Regions from separate parts of the Faecalibacterium sp. i21-0019-B1 genome, predicted to be linked through region 2. Evidence: a T-box and tRNA genes for the amino acid it is inferred to sense, from the RefSeq annotation. Region 2 holds a T-box; the other holds one or more tRNA genes.

Region 1 (10,956 bases), 1.1 Mb from region 2:
CTTCTCGAACCGCTCAGCGGTCTTGGGGCCAACGCCCTTCAGGTAGCGCACCGGCGTATCCGGGGTGAGGGTGGTATGGTTTTCGGCGGGCATGGTGTGTCAGCTCCTTTCCTGGATGCAATATAGCCATTGTAACACGGAGCGGCAGCGGATGCAAATGGCCCAAAAAGGAAAAACCGGCAGGACCTTTGCCTTTGGGCAGGAACTGTGGTACACTCGGAAGAAAAAGAGGAGAGAATATTTATGGAGATCCGTAAGGGGACCTTAAAGGACTTGGAGGCCATTGCAGCGGTGGAGGCGGCCTGCTTCCCGGCGGCAGAGGCGGCTACGGCAGAGGAGTTTGCCGGGCGGCTGCAGCAGTACGGCGATCATTTTTGGCTGCTGTGGGAGGGGGAAAGGCTGCTGGCCTTTGTGGACGGCTTTTGCACCGACTGGCCGGACCTGACCGATGAGATGTACGCCGACGCCTCCCTCCACCGGGAGAATGGTGCCTGGCAGATGATCTTTGGGGTAAACACCATCCCGGCCTGCCGCAGACAGGGGTACGCCGGGCAGCTGCTGCAGCAGGCCATTGCCGACGCCCGGGACCAAGGCCGGAAGGGGCTGGTACTGACCTGCAAGGAGGCCCTGGTGCACTACTATGCAAAGTTCGGCTTTGTGAACGAGGGCGTTTCCGGCTCCACCCACGGGGGCGTGGTGTGGTACCAGATGCGGCTGAAGTTCTGAGGGGGACGATCTGGAATGGCCTACGCCTTGCTCCGGCCGTATTCAGCGGAAGAATAATTTTTAAGAGAGCAATGCCGGAGCTTCCGCGGACGCTCCGGCATTGCATTTTCACTGGAGGGGGCGTAAAGGTAGACGGCATTTGCAGTGCCGCTTTCTGCGAAAGTGCGGCACTGCGGCAGACTTTTCGGCTTAACTGCAAAGTGACCGGTTTCGCCAGAGGCTCTCCCTTTGAGGAAAGACTTCCCCCGCTCCGGGGGAAGATGTCACCGCAGGTGACAAAAGGGGGAGTCTGTCACCGTAGGTGACGGAGAGGGCGAGGAGGCTGATAGGGAACAACGCAAAACAAAAAAATCCCGGAAGCTTCAGCTTCCGGGAATCTTTTGGAGGTGACGACCAGATTTGAACTGGTGGATGAGGGTTTTGCAGACCCTTGCCTTACCACTTGGCCACGTCACCATATTTAGGAGTGAATTTCCACTCCTGTTGGAGCGGCCGACGAGGCTCGAACTCGCTACCTCCACCTTGGCAAGGTGGCGCTCTACCAGATGAGCTACGGCCGCATATTCGGTGCATTTTACCTTGCACCCATCATTTCTGATGCCCTGAAAACAAGTTTCAAAGTAGGTGAAAGCTTGCGCTTTCTTGGTGGCGACCCGGATCGGGCTCGAACCGACGACCCCCAGCGTGACAGGCTGGTGCTCTAACCAACTGAGCTACCGGGCCATATTGGAGCAACTGTTGCTGCTCCGTTATGGAGCGGCCGACGAGGCTCGAACTCGCTACCTCCACCTTGGCAAGGTGGCGCTCTACCAGATGAGCTACGGCCGCATATTGGAAACCCTGCTGGGTTTCCTTGACTGGTGCCTCCGATCGGAATCGAACCAATGACACGGGGATTTTCAGTCCCCTGCTCTACCGACTGAGCTACAGAGGCGCACCGGACGATGATTATTATACCTGAAATTTCGATTTTGTAAAGGGGTAAATCCAAATTTTTTTCAGAAAATTGAAACTTTCTTGATTTTGGTCGCTCCAGCGCGTAAAATAAGAATGACTTTTTTCAACCTGCTTTCGGCACATCCGGCACAGGACGTGCTGTGTGCGGGCGCGCCAAACAGAAATTGACAAATTCAACAACCTATGGTTTAATGAAAATGAAATAATTCAGGCGCTTTTGCCCTTTTTCTCTGTGTATACCTATATTATAGTAAGAAAAGGGCAGAGGCGTTTTATGATTTGACTACAGACGGCCTGCTTTTTGCAAGAAAAGCCGGGCCGGGAGGAGCAGCATGGCAAAAAAACAGGAATATGGCAACGAGAGCATTACTTCTTTGAAGGGTGCCGACCGTGTGCGTAAGCGCCCGGCCGTTATCTTTGGCTCAGACGGCGTGGAGGGCTGCGCCCACTCCATCTTTGAGATCGTCTCCAACTCCATCGACGAAGCCCGCGACGGCCACGGCGATACCATCAACGTGACCCGCTGTAAGGATGGCAGCGTTATCGTTGAGGACTTTGGCCGCGGTATGCCCGTGGACTGGAACAACGGCGAGGGACGCTACAATTGGGAGCTGTTGTTCTGCGAGATGTATGCAGGCGGCAAGTATGGCGAGGGCGAGGATAACTACGAGTTCAGCCTTGGCTTGAACGGTCTGGGCCTGTGCGCTACCCAGTATGCTTCTGCATGGATGACCGCCGATATCTACCGTGACGGATACCACTATCACCTTGATTTTAAAAAGGGCGAGAATGTGGGCGGCCTGCAGAAGGAAGCCTACAAGGGCCGCCGCACCGGCAGCATCATTCACTGGAAGCCGGACGACGAGGTGTTCACCGACATCGATGTGCCCGGCAGCTACTATAAGGATACCCTGCGCCGTCAAGCGGTGGTCAACGCAGGCCTGACCCTGAACTTTACCGATGAAAAAGAGAAGGACCCTGCCACGGGCAAGGCGTGGTACGAGAGCTGGTGCTATGAGCACGGCATCGCGGACTATGTGGCCGAGGTGGCAGGGGAGGATACCCTGACCCCGGTGTTCAGCTGCGAGAGTGAAGCATCCGGCCGAGACCGCGAGGACCAGCCGGATTACAAGGTGCGCATGAGCGCGGCGTTCTGCTTCTCCAATAAGGTGCAGATGCTGGAATATTACCACAACTCTTCCTGGTTGGAGCACGGCGGCAGCCCGGAGCACGCGGTGCGCACCGCCTTTGTCTATCAGATCAACAAGTACCTGAAGGAAAAGAACCTCTATAAAAAAGGTGAGAGCGCCATCAGCTTTCAGGATGTGCAGGACTGCTTGGTGTATGTCTCGTCCAGTTTTTCCACCCGCACCAGCTACGAGAACCAGACCAAAAAGGCCATCACCAACAAATTCGTCTCGCAGGCTATGACCGACTTCCTCAAGCATTATCTGGAAGTGTATTTTCTGGAAAAGCCGGACGAGGCCCAGAAGATCTGCCAGCAGGTGCTGGTGAACAAGCAGAGCCGTGAGCATGCGGAAAAAACGCGCCAGAGCATCAAAAAAACCCTGTCCACCCAGATCGACCTTGCCAACCGGGTGCAGAAATTCGTGGACTGCCGCACCAAGGATGCATCCCGCCGCGAGCTGTATATCGTGGAGGGCGATTCCGCTATGGGTGCGGTCAAGTCCAGCCGCGACAGTGAATATCAGGCCATCATGCCCATCCGCGGCAAAATTTTGAACTGCCTGAAGGCCGACTATGCCCGCATCTTTAAATCGGATGTCATCGTGGATCTCATCAAGGTGATGGGCTGCGGCGTGGAACTGGGCGGCAAACACAACAAGGAGCTGGCCACCTTCAATCTCGATAATCTGCGGTTCAATAAAATCGTCATTTGTACCGATGCCGATGTGGACGGCTACCAGATCCGCACGCTGGTGCTCACCATGCTCTACCGCCTGACCCCGACCCTAATCGAGAAGGGCTATGTGTATATCGCAGAGTCGCCGTTGTATGAAATTACAACGAAAGATCGCACTTATTTTGCCTACACCGAGCCGGAAAAGACAGCGTTTCTGGAAGAGATCGGCGAGAAAAAATACACCATCCAGCGCTCGAAAGGTCTGGGTGAGAACGACCCCGAGATGATGTGGCTGACCACCATGAACCCCGAGAGCCGCCGCCTGATCAAAGTGATGCCCACCGATGTGGTGCAGACCGCGCAGGTGTTTGATATCCTGCTGGGCGACAATCTGGCAGGCCGCAAGGAGCATATCGCGCAGCACGGCGCAGAATATCTGGACGATCTGGATGTGAGCTGATGATTTTAAATTGCCTCCGCTTGCGCTCTGGCAATGACAGAGGTAACGTTATTTTAATTTGGTGATTTGTCGCAGCCTGCGGGCTGCTCCAAATCACGTTTTCACGAAGAAGGCCCCAACGGGTCACGGCATTTTAAGGGAAAAATGCAGAAAACCGGAACGGCTCCATCTGTGAAAGAGCAGCTCAGGATGGCCCGCAGGCCATCCTGAACTGCAAAAATAAAAAATATTTTCCGCTGAATATGGGCAGAGCGAGAGCGGCGCCCATTTAAAATCGTCAAGAGGTTAGAAGATGCCTAGAAAATCGACCAAGAAAACACTCAAGCCGGTGCGCCCGCAGCTGGGCGACGGCGTTGAAATTTTAAATGCCGGCAGTGTGCTGGAGGACCCCATCACCCGCACGCTGGAAACCAACTATATGCCCTACGCCATGAGCGTCATCGTCAGCCGCGCGCTGCCAGAGATCGACGGCTTCAAACCGGCGCACCGCAAGCTGCTGTACACCATGTACGAGATGGGCCTGCTCAAGGGCGCACGCACCAAGTCTGCCAACATCGTGGGCAGCACCATGCACCTGAACCCCCACGGCGATGCCGCCATCTACGACACCATGGTGCGCATGGGCCGCGGCAACGAGAGCCTGCTGGTGCCCTTTGTGGACAGCAAGGGCAACTTCGGCAAGGCCTACAGCCGGGATATGTCCTGCGCTGCTGCCCGTTACACGGAGGCGAAGCTCGAGGGTGTGTGCGAGGAGCTGTTCCGGGATATCGACAAGGAGACCGTAGACTTTGTGCCCAACTACGACAGCACCACCACCGAGCCTACCCTGCTGCCGGTCACCTTCCCCACCATTCTGGCCAACAACACGCTGGGCATCGCGGTGGGCATGGCATGCAACATCTGCTCGTTCAATCTGGCAGAGCTGTGCGCCACCACCGTGGCCCTGATGAAGGACGAGCACCACGACATCTCCACCACCATGCCTGCCCCGGACTTCGTGGGCGGCGGTCAGATTTTGTACGATGAAGCGCAGATGCGTGAAATTTACGAGAACGGCCGCGGCAGCGTGAAGGTACGCGCCCGCTACAGTGTGGTGCCGGGCGAGAACATGATCGAGGTCACCCAGATCCCGCCAACCACCACGGTGGAGGCCATCATGGACAAGATCGCGGAGCTGGTCAAGGCCGGCAAGGTCAAGGAGATCAGCGACATGCGTGACGAGACCGACCTGAACGGTCTGAAGCTGACACTGGACCTCAAGCGCGGCGTGGATGCCGACAAGCTGATGGCAAAGCTGTTTAAGGCTACCCCTCTGGAAGACAGCTTCAGCGCTAACTTCAATATTCTGGTGTCCGGCCAGCCCCGCGTGATGGGCGTGCGCGAAATTCTCAAGGAGTGGACGGCCTTCCGCGTGGAGTGCGTGCGCCGCCGCACCTACTACGACCTGCACGGCAAGGAAAAGCGCCTGCACCTGCTCAAGGGTCTTGCTGCCATCCTGCTGGACATTGACAAGGCAATCAAAATTATCCGCACCACCGAGGAAGAGACCGAAGTGGTGCCCAACCTGATGATCGGTTTTGGCATCGATGAAGTGCAGGCCGACTATGTGGCCGAGATCAAGCTGCGTCATTTGAACCGGGAATATATCCTCAAGCGCACCAGCGAGATCGAACAGCTGGAGAAGGACATTGCCGACCTGAACGATATCCTTGCAAAGCCCGCCCGCATCCGCCGCATCATCATCAATGAGCTGAACGATGTTGCCAAGAAGTACGGTCAGCCCCGCCGCAGCGAGATCCTGTACGATCTGCCTGAGGATGAGAACGGCTCCGAGGAGGAAGAAGCGCCGGATTACCCCGTGACGGTGTTCTTTACCCGCGAGGGCTACTTCAAAAAGATCCCGCCGCAGGGTCTGCGCACCGCCGGTGCCCACAAGCTGAAAGAAGGCGACGAGATCGTGCAGCAGATCGAGACCCGCAACAACGTGGAGGCGCTGTTCTTTACCGACAAGCAGCAGGTGTACAAGGTGCGTCTGGCAGAGCTGGAGGACGGCAAGGTGGCCCAGATGGGCATTTTCATCCCGGGCCGTCTGGGCATGGACGAGGGCGAGAACGTGCTCTCCATGGTGATCACCAGCGACTACAGCGGCTATATGCTGTTCTTCTTTGCCAGCGGCAGGTGCGCGAAAATTCCGCTCAGCTCCTATGCCACCAAGCAGAACCGCCGTAAGCTGCTCAAGGCCTACTGCGACAAGGAACCGCTGGCAAAGCTCTTCTTCCTGCCGGAGGAAACGGAGCTTGCCATCCGCACCAGCGCCAGCCGGATGCTGCTGGTTGGCACGGCGCAGATCGCGGCCAAGGCCACCCGCGACAGTCAGGGCGTGGCAGTGGTTACTTTGAAAAAGAACCAGACCATCGCTTCGGTGGTGCCTGCGGACACGCTGGAGCTGGCGAACCCCCACCGCTACCGTGTGCGCAGTCTGCCCGCTACCGGTGCGCTGCTCCGCGCCGAGGACGAGGGCGAGCAGATGAGCCTGCTGTAAAACGTTTTTTATTGCGAAATGGCTCCGCTTCGCTCTGCCATTCTCAGCGGAAGTTGATTTTAAGGATTGCAAATTGGAAAAATCTGCGGATTTTTCCAATTTGCCTTTTCACAAGAAAGGCTGCAACGGCAAACGGCATCTTGCTGCTGTCGGCTTGCAGCCGTCGCGCAGCGGAAAAATGCATTTTCCGGCAGCGACCCCACCCGTGAAAATGGAAATTCCGCTGTTATTGTCAGAGCGAAGCGGAGACAATTTTAAATCGTTTCTATATAAAAGAGGAAACTGCAATGCAAAACATCGACCTGATCTGTGTGGGCAAGCTGAATGCAAAATATTTCGCCGAGGGCGTGGCAGAGTACCAGAAGCGCCTTGCCGCCTTCGCATCCTTCCGCATCATCGAGCTGCCGGAGGAAAAGATCGAGGAGAAGAACGCCTCGGATGCCGTGGTAAAAAAGGCACTGGACAAGGAGGGCAAGGCCATCCTGTCCAATGTACGCAAGGGTGCTGCCATCGTGGCCATGTGCATCGAGGGCAGGCAGATCTCCTCCGACGAGCTGGCGCAGTTCCTTGCCGACCGCGCAAACAGTGGGGCAGGAGACGTGGCCTTTGTGATCGGCTCGTCCCACGGCCTGTCCGATGAGGTGAAAAAGGCCGCTGCACTCAAGTTCAGCATGGGACGCATCACCATGCCCCACCAGCTGGCCCGCCTTGTGCTCACGGAACAGATTTACCGTGCCTGCACCATCAATGCAGGAATGAAATACCATAAATAAGTGCAAAAACCGGTCTGTTCCCCAAAGCAGGCCGGTTTTCGGCTTTACAAGCGGAGCAAAACATGGTACAGTAAAGATACTGTGCTTTCCCTTTGAAAAGCACGCCCGGCAGTGGGGAAAGCTGCCGGAACGATACAACAACGACACGGCAAACCAGCCGCGGACGGAAAGGATGTACTACAATGGAACAGAGCGAAAAGACCCTTGATATGATCGTCAATCTCTGCAAGAACCGTGGTTATGTGTTCCCCGGTTCCGAGATCTACGGCGGTCTGGCCAACAGCTGGGACTACGGCCCGCTGGGCGTCGAGTTCAAGAACAATGTCAAAAAGGCATGGCTGAAGAAATTCGTGCAGGAGAGCCCCTATAATGTGGGTCTGGATGCGGCCATCATTATGAACCCCCAGACCTGGGTGACCACCGGCCATGTGTCCAGCTTCTCGGACCCCCTGCTGGACTGCCGCGCCTGCAAGGCACGCCACCGCGCCGACAAGCTGATCGGTGAGGAGCACCCCGAGGTGAATGTGGATGCCATGAGCTTTGACGAGATGGATGCCTTCATCGCAGAGCATGAGGACATCGTCTGCCCCGTCTGCGGCAAGCATGACTTCACCCCCATCCGCAAGTTCAACCTGATGTTCAAGACTGCCATCGGCGTTACTGAGGATAGCTCTTCCACCTGCTATCTGCGTCCCGAGACCGCACAGGGCATCTTTGTCAACTTTGCCAACATCCAGCGCACCACCCGACGCAAGCTGCCCTTCGGCGTGTGCCAGGTGGGCAAGGCTTTCCGCAACGAGATCACCCCGGGCAACTTCACCTTCCGCACCCGTGAGTTCGAGCAGATGGAGTGCGAGTTCTTCTGCAAGCCCGGCACCGATCTGGAATGGTTCGCTTACTGGAAGGACTATTGCGAGAACTGGCTGCTGAGCCTTGGCATCAAGAAGGAGCACCTGCGTCTGCGTGACCACGAGCCTGCAGAGCTGGCCTTCTACAGCCGCGCTACCACCGATATCGAGTACGCCTTCCCGTTCACTGACTGGGGTGAGCTGTGGGGCATCGCGGATCGTACCAACTACGACCTGACCCGCCATCAGGAAGCTTCCGGCAAGAGCCTGGAGTACTTCGACAGCGAGACCAACGAGCACTACATCCCCTACGTCATTGAGCCGTCTCTGGGCTGTGACCGTGTGGCTCTGGCTTTCCTGTGCGAAGCATACGACGAGGAGCACCTGACCGACAGCAAGGGCAAGGAGGATATCCGCACCGTGCTGCATCTGCATCCGGCTCTGGCTCCCTACAAGTGCGCCGTGCTGCCCTTGAGCAAGAAGCTGGGCGAGAAGGCTATGGAGATCCGCAACGAGCTGAGCAAGTACTTCATGGTGGATTACGACGATACCGGTTCCATCGGCAAGCGTTACCGCCGCGAGGACGAGATCGGCACCCCGTACTGCATCACTGTGGACTTTGATACCGTGGGTGACGAGGCCAAGGGCATTGCCGCCGACAACTGCGTCACCGTCCGCGACCGCGATACTATGGAGCAGGTGCGTATGCCCATCTCCGAGCTGAAAGCTTATATCGAGAGCAAGATTGAGTTCTGAGAAAATTTCGCTTTCAGGCGATAAAACAGCCCCGCCGTTGCAATTTCGGCGGGGCTGTGCTATAATACAAATAAAGAAAGTGCTGTCTGGCAAACGGTCAGTACCTTTCCGGCGCGATAATCAAAAGATGACCGCTCAGGTTTGGACGCTGAGGGCGGTCATTTTTTGTTGTTGAAGATCTTCCACGCGATATCGAAAATGCCAAAGCTCACGGTTGCAAGCAATGTGAGCAGAGCCAGAGTTTCTAAAAGCGTCATGAAGCATCACCCCCCCCTTCGCTGCAAAGCGTCGGGGGTACGACAAAAATGTTCGCCTTCCCGACGCAGGGCCGAAAAGGCATAGACCGCCTGCCGTATGTAGACAGCACTCTCAAAAGACAGTATAACAGACGTTTCCTGCTTTTTCAACAGCGGGAGGCGTCTGTTTTCTTTTTACTGGACAGAACGCCTTGTACCGGGTATACTGAAAAACAGAAAACGTGATTTTTACACCGCAGGAGGTTCTACCGTGGAAAACTTTGACGAACTGCTGAAAAAATATGCCGATTTCATCGTCCGGGTGGGGGTGAACCCGCAGCCGGGCCAGACCCTCATCATCAACTGCCCGCTGGAGGGCGCGCCGCTTGCGCGGCTGTGCGTGCGCAGTGCCTACGAAGCCGGTGCCCGGGATGTGCAGGTGAACTGGAGCGATGACGCTGTGGCCCGCGCTCGCATGGAGCTGGGCAGCGAGGAGGCTCTGACCGACCTCAAGCCATGGCAGCTGCGCCGCTATCTTGACTATGCCGAAAGCGAGGGCGGCGTGTGTGTGCTGCATCTCATTGCGGACGACCCGGAGCTGTATGCGGGCATTGACGGCAATAAGATCAGCCGGGTGAATGCCGCCCGCCGCGCCTTTATGGAGGAGTGGCAGGAGTACACCATGAACGACCGGGTGCAGTGGTCCATTGCGGCCCTGCCCAGTGTGCCGTGGGCAAAGAAGGTCTTCCCGGAGCTGGACGCGGATGCCGCCATGGAAGCGCTGTGGAAGCTGATCTTTGACGTGTGCCGGGTCACCGGTGGCGACCCGGTGAACGAGTGGCAGGCCCATATGGAGCGGCTCAGCACTCTGCGGGATAAAATGAACGCGCTGGACTTGGAAAGCGTGCATTTTGAGAGCAGCAATGGCACGGACCTGACCGTGGGTCTTGCGGATCAGGCTGTGTGGGAAAGCGCCGCCAGCAAGAGCGAAAAGGGCGTGGTGTTCCTGCCCAACATCCCCACGGAGGAAGTGTTCACTGCGCCCCACAAGGACAGGGTAGAGGGCGTTGTCTACGGCACAAAGCCCTATGTGTTCAACGGCCAGCTCATCAAGGACTTCCGTGTCACCTTTGAGAAGGGCCGGGTTGTGGACTACCACGCCGAGCAGGGACAGGTGCTGCTGGGCCGTCTGCTGGACGGCGACGAAGGCTCCCGCAGCATTGGCGAAGTGGCACTGGTGCCGGCAAGCAGCCCCATCAATCGCAGCGGCAAGCTGTTCTACAGCACGTTGTTTGACGAAAATGCCGCCTGCCACATCGCTTTTGGTGCCAGCTACCCCGGCACCACGAAGGGCGGCACGGCGCTGACGAAGGAAGAGCTGCTGGCCCGCGGCATGAACCAGTCCCGCCTGCATGAGGATGTGATGATCGGTGCAGAGGACAGCCATATCACCGGCAAATGCCGCGATGGCCGCACCGTGGAGCTGTTCCGGGACGGCGTGTGGGTGCTGTAAAAGACCCTGCGGCGAAAAAAATCTGCGAAAATGCTTGCATAATCGCGGGATGTATGGTATATTCTAGTAGTACGATATAGTTTAACCTGAAACGTGGGCCGCAAGGTCCGCGTTTCTTGTTTGTTTGGAGGTTTTTTATGGCGAAGCAGTCTGGCGGCAACACCGCCCAGAGAGTCGAAGCGCTTGTCCGCCCCACCGTGGAGGGCATGGGCCTGCGCCTGTGGGATGTGGTTTTTGAAAAGGAAGGTCCAGACTGGTATCTTCGCGTGCTCATCGACAAA
Region 2 (10,956 bases):
GCAGAATATACTGCAATGGTGGAATGAACTAGATAAAAAATATTTTTTGGGAATGCTGCTTTTTTCATCCTTTGTGTTTTTTCCGCTTGTCAGCCAGCGTTTGACAAATGCTTATGACGGAATGTGGACAACGGCGGAATACCGGGCAGGCGGGTGGGAGCTTTCCAACGGACGATGGCTTTGGCCAGTGTTCAGCTTTTTACGGTTTAGCCTGCAGCTGGAACCCATCAACGCAGTGGTGTGTCTGATGCTGGTTTCTCTTGGAGTCACCAGACTTCATATGCTCTTCAAACCGGTATGGATGAGAACATCCTGCATTGACTGGCTCGCAGGTTTATGCTACGTTTCCAATGTTGTGGTCGGGTGCTATCTTTCGTTTCACTTCATTGCACCGGAGTACGGATTTTCGCTTTTCTTTGCAATGCTGGCTACAGAGCACGTGATCCGGGGAAAATCAGCCGTAAGCAGCATTGTGCCGGCAGCAGTGCTTTTGGCACTGAGCCTTGGCCTGTACCAGACGAACCTTGCCTGTTTCTGTCTGGTGCTGCTGGCCTATTTTCTCCTGCTGCTTTTCCGGAATGGAGAATAACAAAAGATTCGGGAACATATTTGCAAAAGCCTGGCAAGTGCTGCATCCGGCGCAGTGCTGTATCTGCTGATCTTAAAGATTACACTGTGGGCGACGGGAACGGCGATGGCCGATTACCAGGGTGGTGCAGATATTTCAGTGTCTGGAATTCTGAAAAATCTTCCTTCCAGCGTTGCAAAGTGCTATGAGCTTTTTTATCGGTATTTCTTTGGCACCCTTGTAAAACACAATATGCTGCAGGAAACTGCAGTTGTATTTGTTTTGATTTTTTGTGTGGTGGGTGCCGCGCTTGCGTGCAGACTGGTTCGGCTCATACGCCGGAAAGATTGGGAAAACACTTTCTATGGCACAGCAGCGCTGCTGGTGCTGCCCATGATGTGCACGGTATTTATGGTGGCAACCTCGCAGGCATCGTTTTATATTCCCATGTCCGGAGGTCTGGCCTTGTTCCTGCCGGTCTGTTTCTGGCTATTGGACAGCAGCCGGGAGGGAGAAACAGCCTGTGATGCGTTCCGCAAATGCTGGAATAAAGCAGAAAAAGCACTGATCCTGCTGACGGCGGCTGCTGTCGTTTACGGGAGCGTATTCATGTCGGCGGTCGATCAGCAGGCGATGTATGAGGGCAGGCAGGCAACGAAAGAACTCTCTGACCTGATCGCACAGACGCTGGTGAACGAAGGATATTACGATAACGAGATCCCGGTGATGCTTGTGGGAAATGCAAGCAACAGCCCGTTGTTCCGCACCCATGAGCTATACCACACGGCAAACCCGTATGCGAGAGTGGGACTGTTTATGGCAGAGACGGCGGGTACGATCCGTTTTTCCTGGGATGCAGCTTTCCGCGATTATACGCCGATCTGGCTGAATCTGTGTGATGACAAAACTTATCAGAAACTTCTTGAAACGGAGGAGATCGCAGAGATGCCGACATTCCCGCAGGAAGGTTCCATCCGGAAAATGGATGGTGTGCTTGTGATAAAGGTCTCAGAAGAATATCATCTGGATGCTGACTGGAAAAATAAAATGATGAGCGGCGAATATGACTAATCCTGTTTGGGCGGAAATGATACAACCCCTTGCAAACTGTCCCGAAATGTGGTAACATAGCTCTTGGTTATAAAACCTGAATACTCCCAAACGCAGCGACGGAGAGAGTAGGCATGGCGTACACAGCAAAGAGAGAAGCTTCACCGGCTGAGAGGGCTTCCGGATGTATCTGTGCTGAAGTTCGCTCCTGAGCGGTCTGTGCGAAACAGCAGTAGTACAGAACGGCCACGCCCCGTTACGACGTTCTGAGAGCCGCCCGGCATCTGTGCACGGGTGGAAACCGGGTGGTACCGCGGAGCTAAGAATCAACAGCTTCGTCCCTTTTGCCTGAGAAATCGGGCAGGGGACGGAGCTTTTTTGTTGCACTCCGCTCATCAACACGAAGAATAAAGGAGAGAACATCCATGCAAGCAATGATCGACGAGCTGGCAAAACAGGCCGCTGAAAGCCTTGGTCAGGTGTCCGGCAAGGAAACGCTGGCCTCCTTCTGGCAGGAGTACCTCAGCAAAAACGGCAAGATCCCTGCCTTGATGAAGAATCTGCGCACCGTTGCGCCGGAAGAGCGTCCTGCCATGGGCAAGATCATCAACGAACTCAAGGCAAAGGTGCAGGCAGACTATGATGCTGCTGCAGAACAGGTGAAGCAGGCAGAGCTTGCTGCCCGCAATGCTGCCGAGACGGTGGACATCACCCTGCCCGCCAAGACCCGCTCTGTGGGCGGTCTGCACCCGCTGACCCTGATCACCAACCAGATCATCGACGTGTTCTCCGGCATGGGCTTTTCGGTGGGTACCTTCCCGGAGATCGAGGACGATGACCACAACTTTACCCGCCTGAACGTGCCCAAGGATCACCCGGCACGCGACATGCAGGACACCTTCTACCTGTCGGAGGAGTTCCTGCTGCGCACCCAGACCTCCGGCGGCCAGATCCGCACCATGGACGTTCAGAAGCCGCCCATCAAGATCCTGATGCCCGGCCGTGTGTTCCGTTCCGACTCGGACGCTACCCACAGCCCCATGTTCCACCAGATGGAAGGTCTGGTGGTGGATAAGGGCATCACGCTGGGCGACCTGCAGGGCGCACTGAATACCTTCGTGCAGAAGCTGTTCGGCGCTGACACCCGCACCCGCCTGCGTCCCTCCTACTTCCCGTTCACCGAGCCCAGCGTGGAGGTGGACGTGAGCTGCTTTGAGTGCCACGGCAAGGGCTGCCCGCTGTGCAAGCACACCGGCTGGATCGAGGTGCTGGGCGGCGGCGTTGTCAACCGCAAGGTGCTGGAGAACTGCAATATCGACCCGGACGAGTATTCCGGCTTCGCCTTCGGCATCGGCATCGAGCGTATCGCCATGCTGAAGTATGGCATCAACAACATCGGCCTGATGTTCGAGAACAACCTGCAGTTCCTCAAGCAGTTCCACGAATAAGAGGGGAGAGAAGAGACAATGAAAGTACCTTTCAGCTGGTTAAAAGAATTTGTAGATATCGACGTTACTGCGCAGGAACTGGAGGAAAAGCTCTTCTCCTGCGGCTTTGAGGTCGAAGAGCTGATCCCGCTGGATGCCGGCATCAGCAAGGTGGTTGTCGGCAAGATCGTGGAGATGGAAAAGCAGGAGGGCACCCACCTGACCAAGTGTGTGGTGGACTGCGGCGACTACGGCCACGACATCCGCATCAGCACCGGTGCCGCCAACATGAAGCTGGGCGACTGCGTGCCCGCTGCTCTGGATGGCTCCACCCTGCCCGGCGGCATCAAGATCAAGGCCCGCAAGATGCAGGGCGTGGAGTCCAACGGTATGCTGTGCTCCGGCGAAGAGCTGGGCCTGAACGACGACCTGTTCCCGGGCTCTGAGGTCTACGGCCTGCTCATTCTGCCCGAGGATTCTGTCCCCGGCACCGACATTGCTCCCGTGGTGGGTCTGGATGACTATATCTTTGATATCTCCATCACCGCCAACCGCCCGGACTGCCAGTCCGTTCTGGGCATCGCCCGCGAGGTGGCTGCCGTTCTGGGCAAGCCCCTGCACATGCCCGCCATGGACTACAAGACTGTCTGCGAACCGGATGCGCCCATCACCGTCAAGGTGGAGGCTCCGGATCTGTGCCCCCGCTATATGGCACACTATGTGCGCAACATCCGCATGGGCGAGTCTCCCCGCTGGATGAAGCGCCATCTGGCTCTGTGCGGCCTGCGCTCCATCAGCAATGTGGTGGATATCACCAACCACACCCTGCTGGAAATGGGTCAGCCCATGCACGCCTTTGACCTGAACAAGGTCGCCGGCCGCACCATCGATGTGCGCCGCGCCCATGCGGGCGAAAAGATCGTCACGCTGGATGAGAAGGAGTTCACTCTGAACCCCAACAATCTGGTCATCTGCGATGCCGAAAAGCCGGTGGCACTTGCCGGCATCATGGGCGGCGCAAACTCCGGCATGGATGAGAACACCACCAGCCTGCTGTTTGAGTGCGCCACCTTCGCCCGTGACTGCGTGCGTAAGACCAGCCGCGCATTGGGCCAGAACAGCGACTCTTCTGCCCGCTACGAGAAGGGTGTGGACCGTCACTCTCCTGAACTGGGCCTTGCCCGTGCCCTGCACCTGATCCAGGAGCTGGACTGCGGCGACATCACCACACTGGAATATGACCTGACCGATGGCCGCCCGATGGAGCGCAAGCACATCGTTACCACTCCGGCTAAGATCTGCGGCGTGCTGGGTATCACCGTGCCGGATCAGACCATGATCGACATTCTGCAGCGTCTGGAGTTCACGGTGGATGTACAGGCCGATGGCAGCTGGGACGTGTCCGCACCCCTGTACCGCGAGGACGTGGAGAGCTTCCCGGATCTGGCCGAGGAGGTCATCCGTGAGTACGGCTACGACCACATTGTGCCCACCTTCCTGAACACTGCCTCCGTTACAAACGGCGGTCTGAACTATGACCAGAAGCAGCAGCTCAAGACCAAGCGTTTGCTGGCTGCACAGGGCTTCTATGAGGCCTCCACGCTGGCCTTCTACTCCAACGCAGAACTGGATATGCTGCACATCCCGGCGGATGATGAAGCCCGCAAGGCCATCCGCATCCTGAACCCCATCAGCGAGAATTTGTCCATCATGCGCACCCTGCTGGCTCCCTCCATGCTGAACGTCATCGTGGACAACCTCAAGAAGGGCAACACGGAGGGCCGTCTGTTCGAGATGGCACCGGTGTATCTTGCCAAGGAACTGCCCATCAACGAGCATCCGCACGAGCGCCAGACCCTCTGCATTGGTGCATTCGGCCCTGAAGAAGATTTCTTCACGGTCAAGGGTGCACTGGAAGCACTGGCAGCCGGCTTTGGCCTGAGCTTTGATTATAAGCGCGAGACAACCCCGTGGCTGCACCCCGGCATCAGCGCCGCTGTTTACTGTGGTGACAAGCGTCTGGGTGTGTTCGGCAAGCTGTCCAACGAGATCAACGGCGAGCTGGAAATTGCAAAGGATCAGAAGGACAGCCAGAATATCTATCTGGGTGAGCTGGACTACGAGGCTCTGATGTCCTGCGTGGACGGTGAGCTGCGCTATCAGCCGCTCAGCCCCTATGCTGCTGTCAAGCGTGATCTGGCACTGGTCTGCGACGAAAAGACCACCTGCGGCGAGATCGAGGAGACCATCAAGAAGGCCAGCCCTCTGGTGGGTGAGATCAAGCTGTTCGATATCTACCGCGGCGCAAATCTCGGCGAGGGCAAAAAGAGCATGGCATTCACCCTGTCTCTGTCCGATCCGAAGAAGGAAGTCTCTGCGGAAGAAGTAGAGCGCGTGGTCAAGAAGATTCTCGGCAACCTGAAGTTCAAGCTGGGCATCGAGATCCGCTAACTCTATTATAGAAGTAATATAAGGCCGTCTGTGCAGGAATGTGCAGGCGGCTTTTTTGCGTAAAAAGAGAACGTTGAATACAAGAAAATGAACGTTTTTCAGCAGCGCAAGAAAAAAGATGAAAAAAGTTGTCAAAAAGTGTTGACAAGGAGGCGGGGGTGTGGTATTATACTTGAGCGCCAAGCGCTGAGGCAAAAGAATGACTTCCAAAGCCTCAGCAGGAAGCCCTTGAAAAGAACCAATAGACGCTGAAAAGTTCCAGTTTGTTCTGAGAAACTTCTTGGAGGTTCAAGTTTAGAAAGTTCAAAAGCTTCTAAAAAATAAGGCTTGACAAAAAACCGCTTCGGTGGTAAAATAAACAGGTCGTTAGCCGCAAGGCTGAGGCGCTACAGGACCTTGAAAATTGAACAATATCGAAAAACTTGTAAGGAACCTTTTAAGTGTTTGGAAAAACACTAAAAACAATTCCAAAAGTAATTCACACAGGACGCAAGCGATTGCGTGCTGAGCGAACAAGATTTAACACTTTAGAAGTGATAAATATCATTTATAAAGAGTTTGATCCTGGCTCAGGACGAACGCTGGCGGCGCGCCTAACACATGCAAGTCGAACGAGCGAGAGAGAGCTTGCTTTCTCGAGCGAGTGGCGAACGGGTGAGTAACGCGTGAGGAACCTGCCTCAAAGAGGGGGACAACAGTTGGAAACGACTGCTAATACCGCATAAGCCCACGGCTCGGCATCGAGCAGGGGGAAAAGGAGTAATCCGCTTTGAGATGGCCTCGCGTCCGATTAGCTAGTTGGTGAGGTAACGGCCCACCAAGGCGACGATCGGTAGCCGGACTGAGAGGTTGAACGGCCACATTGGGACTGAGACACGGCCCAGACTCCTACGGGAGGCAGCAGTGGGGAATATTGCACAATGGGGGAAACCCTGATGCAGCGACGCCGCGTGGAGGAAGAAGGTCTTCGGATTGTAAACTCCTGTTGTTGGGGAAGATAATGACGGTACCCAACAAGGAAGTGACGGCTAACTACGTGCCAGCAGCCGCGGTAAAACGTAGGTCACAAGCGTTGTCCGGAATTACTGGGTGTAAAGGGAGCGCAGGCGGGAAGACAAGTTGGAAGTGAAATCTATGGGCTCAACCCATAAACTGCTTTCAAAACTGTTTTTCTTGAGTAGTGCAGAGGTAGGCGGAATTCCCGGTGTAGCGGTGGAATGCGTAGATATCGGGAGGAACACCAGTGGCGAAGGCGGCCTACTGGGCACCAACTGACGCTGAGGCTCGAAAGTGTGGGTAGCAAACAGGATTAGATACCCTGGTAGTCCACACCGTAAACGATGATTACTAGGTGTTGGAGGATTGACCCCTTCAGTGCCGCAGTTAACACAATAAGTAATCCACCTGGGGAGTACGACCGCAAGGTTGAAACTCAAAGGAATTGACGGGGGCCCGCACAAGCAGTGGAGTATGTGGTTTAATTCGACGCAACGCGAAGAACCTTACCAAGTCTTGACATCCCTTGACAGGCATAGAAATATGTTTTCTCTTCGGAGCAAGGAGACAGGTGGTGCATGGTTGTCGTCAGCTCGTGTCGTGAGATGTTGGGTTAAGTCCCGCAACGAGCGCAACCCTTATGGTCAGTTACTACGCAAGAGGACTCTGGCCAGACTGCCGTTGACAAAACGGAGGAAGGTGGGGATGACGTCAAATCATCATGCCCTTTATGACTTGGGCTACACACGTACTACAATGGCGTTAAACAAAGAGAAGCAAGACCGCGAGGTGGAGCAAAACTCAGAAACAACGTCCCAGTTCGGACTGCAGGCTGCAACTCGCCTGCACGAAGTCGGAATTGCTAGTAATCGTGGATCAGCATGCCACGGTGAATACGTTCCCGGGCCTTGTACACACCGCCCGTCACACCATGAGAGCCGGGGGGACCCGAAGTCGGTAGTCTAACCGCAAGGAGGACGCCGCCGAAGGTAAAACTGGTGATTGGGGTGAAGTCGTAACAAGGTAGCCGTAGGAGAACCTGCGGCTGGATCACCTCCTTTCTAAGGAGTCAGGCGAAAGAGCGACATCGAAGATGGAGATCTTTCGGACAGGTAACAAACGAGAAGAGTAGATATTGTTCGATTTTGAGGGCCCTGAAAAGGACACTCAAAGACGTACCTTGAAAACTGAATAATAACTGCGAAACAAAGATTATAGTAAGTTCTTTTTAAGAAATATTACAATTTCAAAAGGAAGGGTAACAATAATCTTCGTTGGCAAGAGAGAATCAAGAGGATACCAAATGTTCCAAGAGAACGTTTGAAAGGTCAAGCGAACAAGGGCGCAGGGCGAATGCCTTGGCACTGGGAGCCGATGAAAGACGTGATAAGCTGCGATAAGCTTCGGGGAGCTGCAAATAAGCATTGATCCGGAGATCTCTGAATGAGGAAACTCACCTGGGTTCATACTCAGGTACGTTATACTGAACTTCAAAATAGGTATATCGAGGGAACCGCCTGAACTGAAACATCTAAGTAGGGCGAGGAAGAGACATCAAACGAGATTCCGTAAGTAGTGGCGAGCGAACGCGGAAGAGGGCAAACCGAGAGTAGAAATACTTTCGGGGTACGGAGCGCATTTAGGACTTAAGTTGTTAACCGAACGGCATGGGAAGGCCGGTCAGAGAGTGTGAGAACCACGTAGGTGAAAACGACAAGAGCCGAGCGAATTCCAGAGTACGGCCAGACACGTGAAACCTGGTCGGAATACGGGGGGACCACCCTCCAACCCTAAATACTACCCAGTGACCGATAGCGTATAGTACTGTGAAGGAAAGGTGAAAAGCACCCCGGGAGGGGAGTGAAAAAGAACCTGAAACCCTGTGCCTACAAGCACCTAGAGCGCGTCAAAGCGTGATAGGGTACTTTTTGTAGAACGGTCCGGCGAGCGATTGTATGCAGCAAGGTTAAGGACTTAAGGTCTGGAGCCGAAGCGAAAGCGAGTTTGAAAAGGGCGTTAAGTTGCATATAATGGGCCCGAAACCGGGTGACCTACCCATGGTCAGGTTGAAGTGGAAGTAAAATTCCATGGAGGACCGAACCGACCTCCGTTGAAAAGGCGGCGGATGAACTGTGGGTAGCGGAGAAATTCCAATCGAACCCGGAGATAGCTGGTTCTCCCCGAAATAGTTTTAGGACTAGCCTCAAGTTAGATACCTGGAGGTAAAGCACTGAATAGCCTAGCGGCCGAGAGGTTAGCGAAGCTTATCAAACTCAGAATGCCAGAGTATTGATGCTTGGGAGTCAGACAGTGTCAGATAAATGTCATTGTCAAAAGGGAAACAGCCCAGATCTACAGCTAAGGTCCCAAAGTCAGGTTAAGTGGAAAACGATGTGAAGATACGTAGACAACCAGGATGTTGGCTCAGAAGCAGCCACTCATTCAAAGAGTGCGTAATAGCTCACTGGTCGAGCGTCTTTGCGCGGAGAATTTAACGGGGCTAAACCTGACACCGAAGCTTAGGCAATACAGCAATGTATTGGGTAGGGGAGCGTTGTATACGCGGTGAAACAGTAGCGCAAGCGGCTGTGGAGTGTATAGAAGTGAGAATGCCGGAATGAGTAGCGCGAATGCAGTGAGAATCTGCATGGCCGAAAGCCTCAGGTTTCTGGAGGAAGGTTCGTCCGCTCCAGGTTAGTCGGGAGCTAAGGTGAGGCCTAACGGCGTAGCCGATGCACAGACGGTAGAGATTCCGTCACCACCAAAAGAGTTAAGCACAGGGACACATATGAAGTCTCGGAGCCGGGTGTTGGTTCCGGTAGCGATCGAGGGAAGTTAGTACCGAAGTCCGGGATGGAAGATGGCGAGAAAAGCTGTGTGAATTTCTGCGGTGCCCGTACCGCAAACCGACACAGGTAGGTAGGAAGAAGATTCTAAGGCCAACGGGAGAAGGGTTGTTAAGGAACTCGGCAAATTGACCCCGTAACTTCGGGAGAAGGGGTGCTGCAGCAATGCAGCCGCAGAGAATCGGCCCAAGCAACTGTTTACCAAAAACACAGGTTTGTGCTAAATCGAAAGATGACGTATACGAGCTGACGCCTGCCCGGTGCTGGAAGGTTAAGAGGAGATGTGCAAGCATTGAATCGAAGCCCCAGTGAACGGCGGCCGTAACTATAACGGTCCTAAGGTAGCGAAATTCCTTGTCAGGTAAGTTCTGACCCGCATGAAAGGCGTAATGATTTGGGCACTGTCTCAACAGCCCGCCCGGCGAAATTGTAGTACCGGTGAAGATGCCGGTTACCCGCGACAAGACGGAAAGACCCCATGGAGCTTTACTGTAGCCTAATATTGGGTTTCGATGTTGCATGCACAGGATAGATGGGACACTGGGAAGCAGGTGCTTTGGCGCTTGTGGAGTGGCCGTTGGGATACCATCCTTGCGATATTGGAATTCTAACCTGCGCCTTTGAATCAAGGCGGGGGACATTGTTAGGTGGGCAGTTTGACTGGGGCGGTCGCCTCCTAAAGAGTAACGGAGGCGTTCAAAGGTTCGCTCAGCTTGAACGGAAATCAAGCAAAAGAGTGCAAACGCAGAAGCGAGCCTAACTGCGAGACTGACGGGTCGAGCAGTAACGAAAGTTGGAGTTAGTGATCCGGTGGTATGTGAGTGGAAATGCCATCGCTCAACGGATAAAAGTTACCCTGGGGATAACAGGCTGATCTCCCCCAAGAGTCCACATCGACGGGGAGGTTTGGCACCTCGATGTCGGCTCATCGCATCCTGGGGCTGTATTCGGTCCCAAGGGTTTGGCTGTTCGCCAATTAAAGCGGTACGCGAGCTGGGTTCAGAACGTCGTGAGACAGTTCGGTCCCTATCTGTCGTGGGCGCAGGATATTTGATGGGAGCTGTTCCTAGTACGAGAGGACCGGAGCGGACGTACCTCTGGCGCACCAGTTGTTCTGCCAAGAGCATAGCTGGGCAACTATGTACGGATCGGATAAACGCTGAAAGCATCTAAGCGTGAAGCCGACCCAAAGATAAGATATCCCATTGTTTCAAACAAGTAAGACCCCTTGAAGACTACAAGGTTGATAGGCACGATGTGTAAGTGGAGTGATCCATTCAGCAAGCGTGTACTAATAGGTCGAGGGCTTGACCACAATTCGCTTGAGACTCTTAAGAGTCAACGAAAAAAATGTAAGCAGTGATTATTCAGTTTTGAAGGCACGTCCTTCTAAGAAACACTGGACAAAGTACAACAAACATGTTATACTGGTTCAGTCAGATCGGTCGGTGTCGATGACGGTGAGGTTCCACCTGTTCCCATTCCGAACACAGAAGTTAAGCTCACTTGTGCCGAAGATAGTTCGCTGGAAACGGCGCGTGAAAATAGGTAGTCGCCGACTTGAACAAAAAACGCTTCAGAAGAAATTCTGAAGCGTTTTTGTTTTGTCTTGAAACCG

Evidence for each region. A T-box is a leader RNA that pairs with one kind of tRNA and senses whether it is charged. The one in region 2 lies ahead of pheS (phenylalanine--tRNA ligase subunit alpha), so its partner is inferred to be a tRNA-Phe.
Region 1: it encodes a tRNA-Phe, which carries the amino acid that the T-box ahead of pheS (phenylalanine--tRNA ligase subunit alpha) is inferred to sense. The anticodon was not compared.

The regions. Positions count from the first base shown of each region.
Region 1 covers NZ_AP031425.1:737,013-747,968, forward strand. Annotated here, with positions in the region: gene recG (ATP-dependent DNA helicase RecG) at 1-93, opposite strand, end outside; gene ACGHP1_RS03425 (GNAT family N-acetyltransferase) at 244-726, shown strand; tRNA gene ACGHP1_RS03430 (tRNA-Cys) at 1,108-1,182, opposite strand; tRNA gene ACGHP1_RS03435 (tRNA-Gly) at 1,211-1,286, opposite strand; tRNA gene ACGHP1_RS03440 (tRNA-Asp) at 1,373-1,449, opposite strand; tRNA gene ACGHP1_RS03445 (tRNA-Gly) at 1,479-1,554, opposite strand; tRNA gene ACGHP1_RS03450 (tRNA-Phe) at 1,585-1,660, opposite strand; gene ACGHP1_RS03455 (type IIA DNA topoisomerase subunit B) at 2,016-4,007, shown strand; gene ACGHP1_RS03460 (DNA gyrase subunit A) at 4,300-6,549, shown strand; gene rlmH (23S rRNA (pseudouridine(1915)-N(3))-methyltransferase RlmH) at 6,837-7,322, shown strand; gene ACGHP1_RS03470 (glycine--tRNA ligase) at 7,505-8,926, shown strand; gene ACGHP1_RS03475 (aminopeptidase) at 9,434-10,675, shown strand; gene rimP (ribosome maturation factor RimP) at 10,813-10,956, shown strand, end outside.
Region 2 covers NZ_AP031425.1:1,860,204-1,871,159, reverse strand. Annotated here, with positions in the region: partial or broken gene ACGHP1_RS09400 (glucosyltransferase domain-containing protein) at 1-1,639, shown strand, start outside; T-box leader at 1,726-1,964, shown strand; gene pheS (phenylalanine--tRNA ligase subunit alpha) at 2,044-3,066, shown strand; gene pheT (phenylalanine--tRNA ligase subunit beta) at 3,085-5,496, shown strand; rRNA gene ACGHP1_RS09385 (16S ribosomal RNA) at 6,043-7,553, shown strand; rRNA gene ACGHP1_RS09380 (23S ribosomal RNA) at 7,819-10,653, shown strand; rRNA gene rrf (5S ribosomal RNA) at 10,783-10,899, shown strand.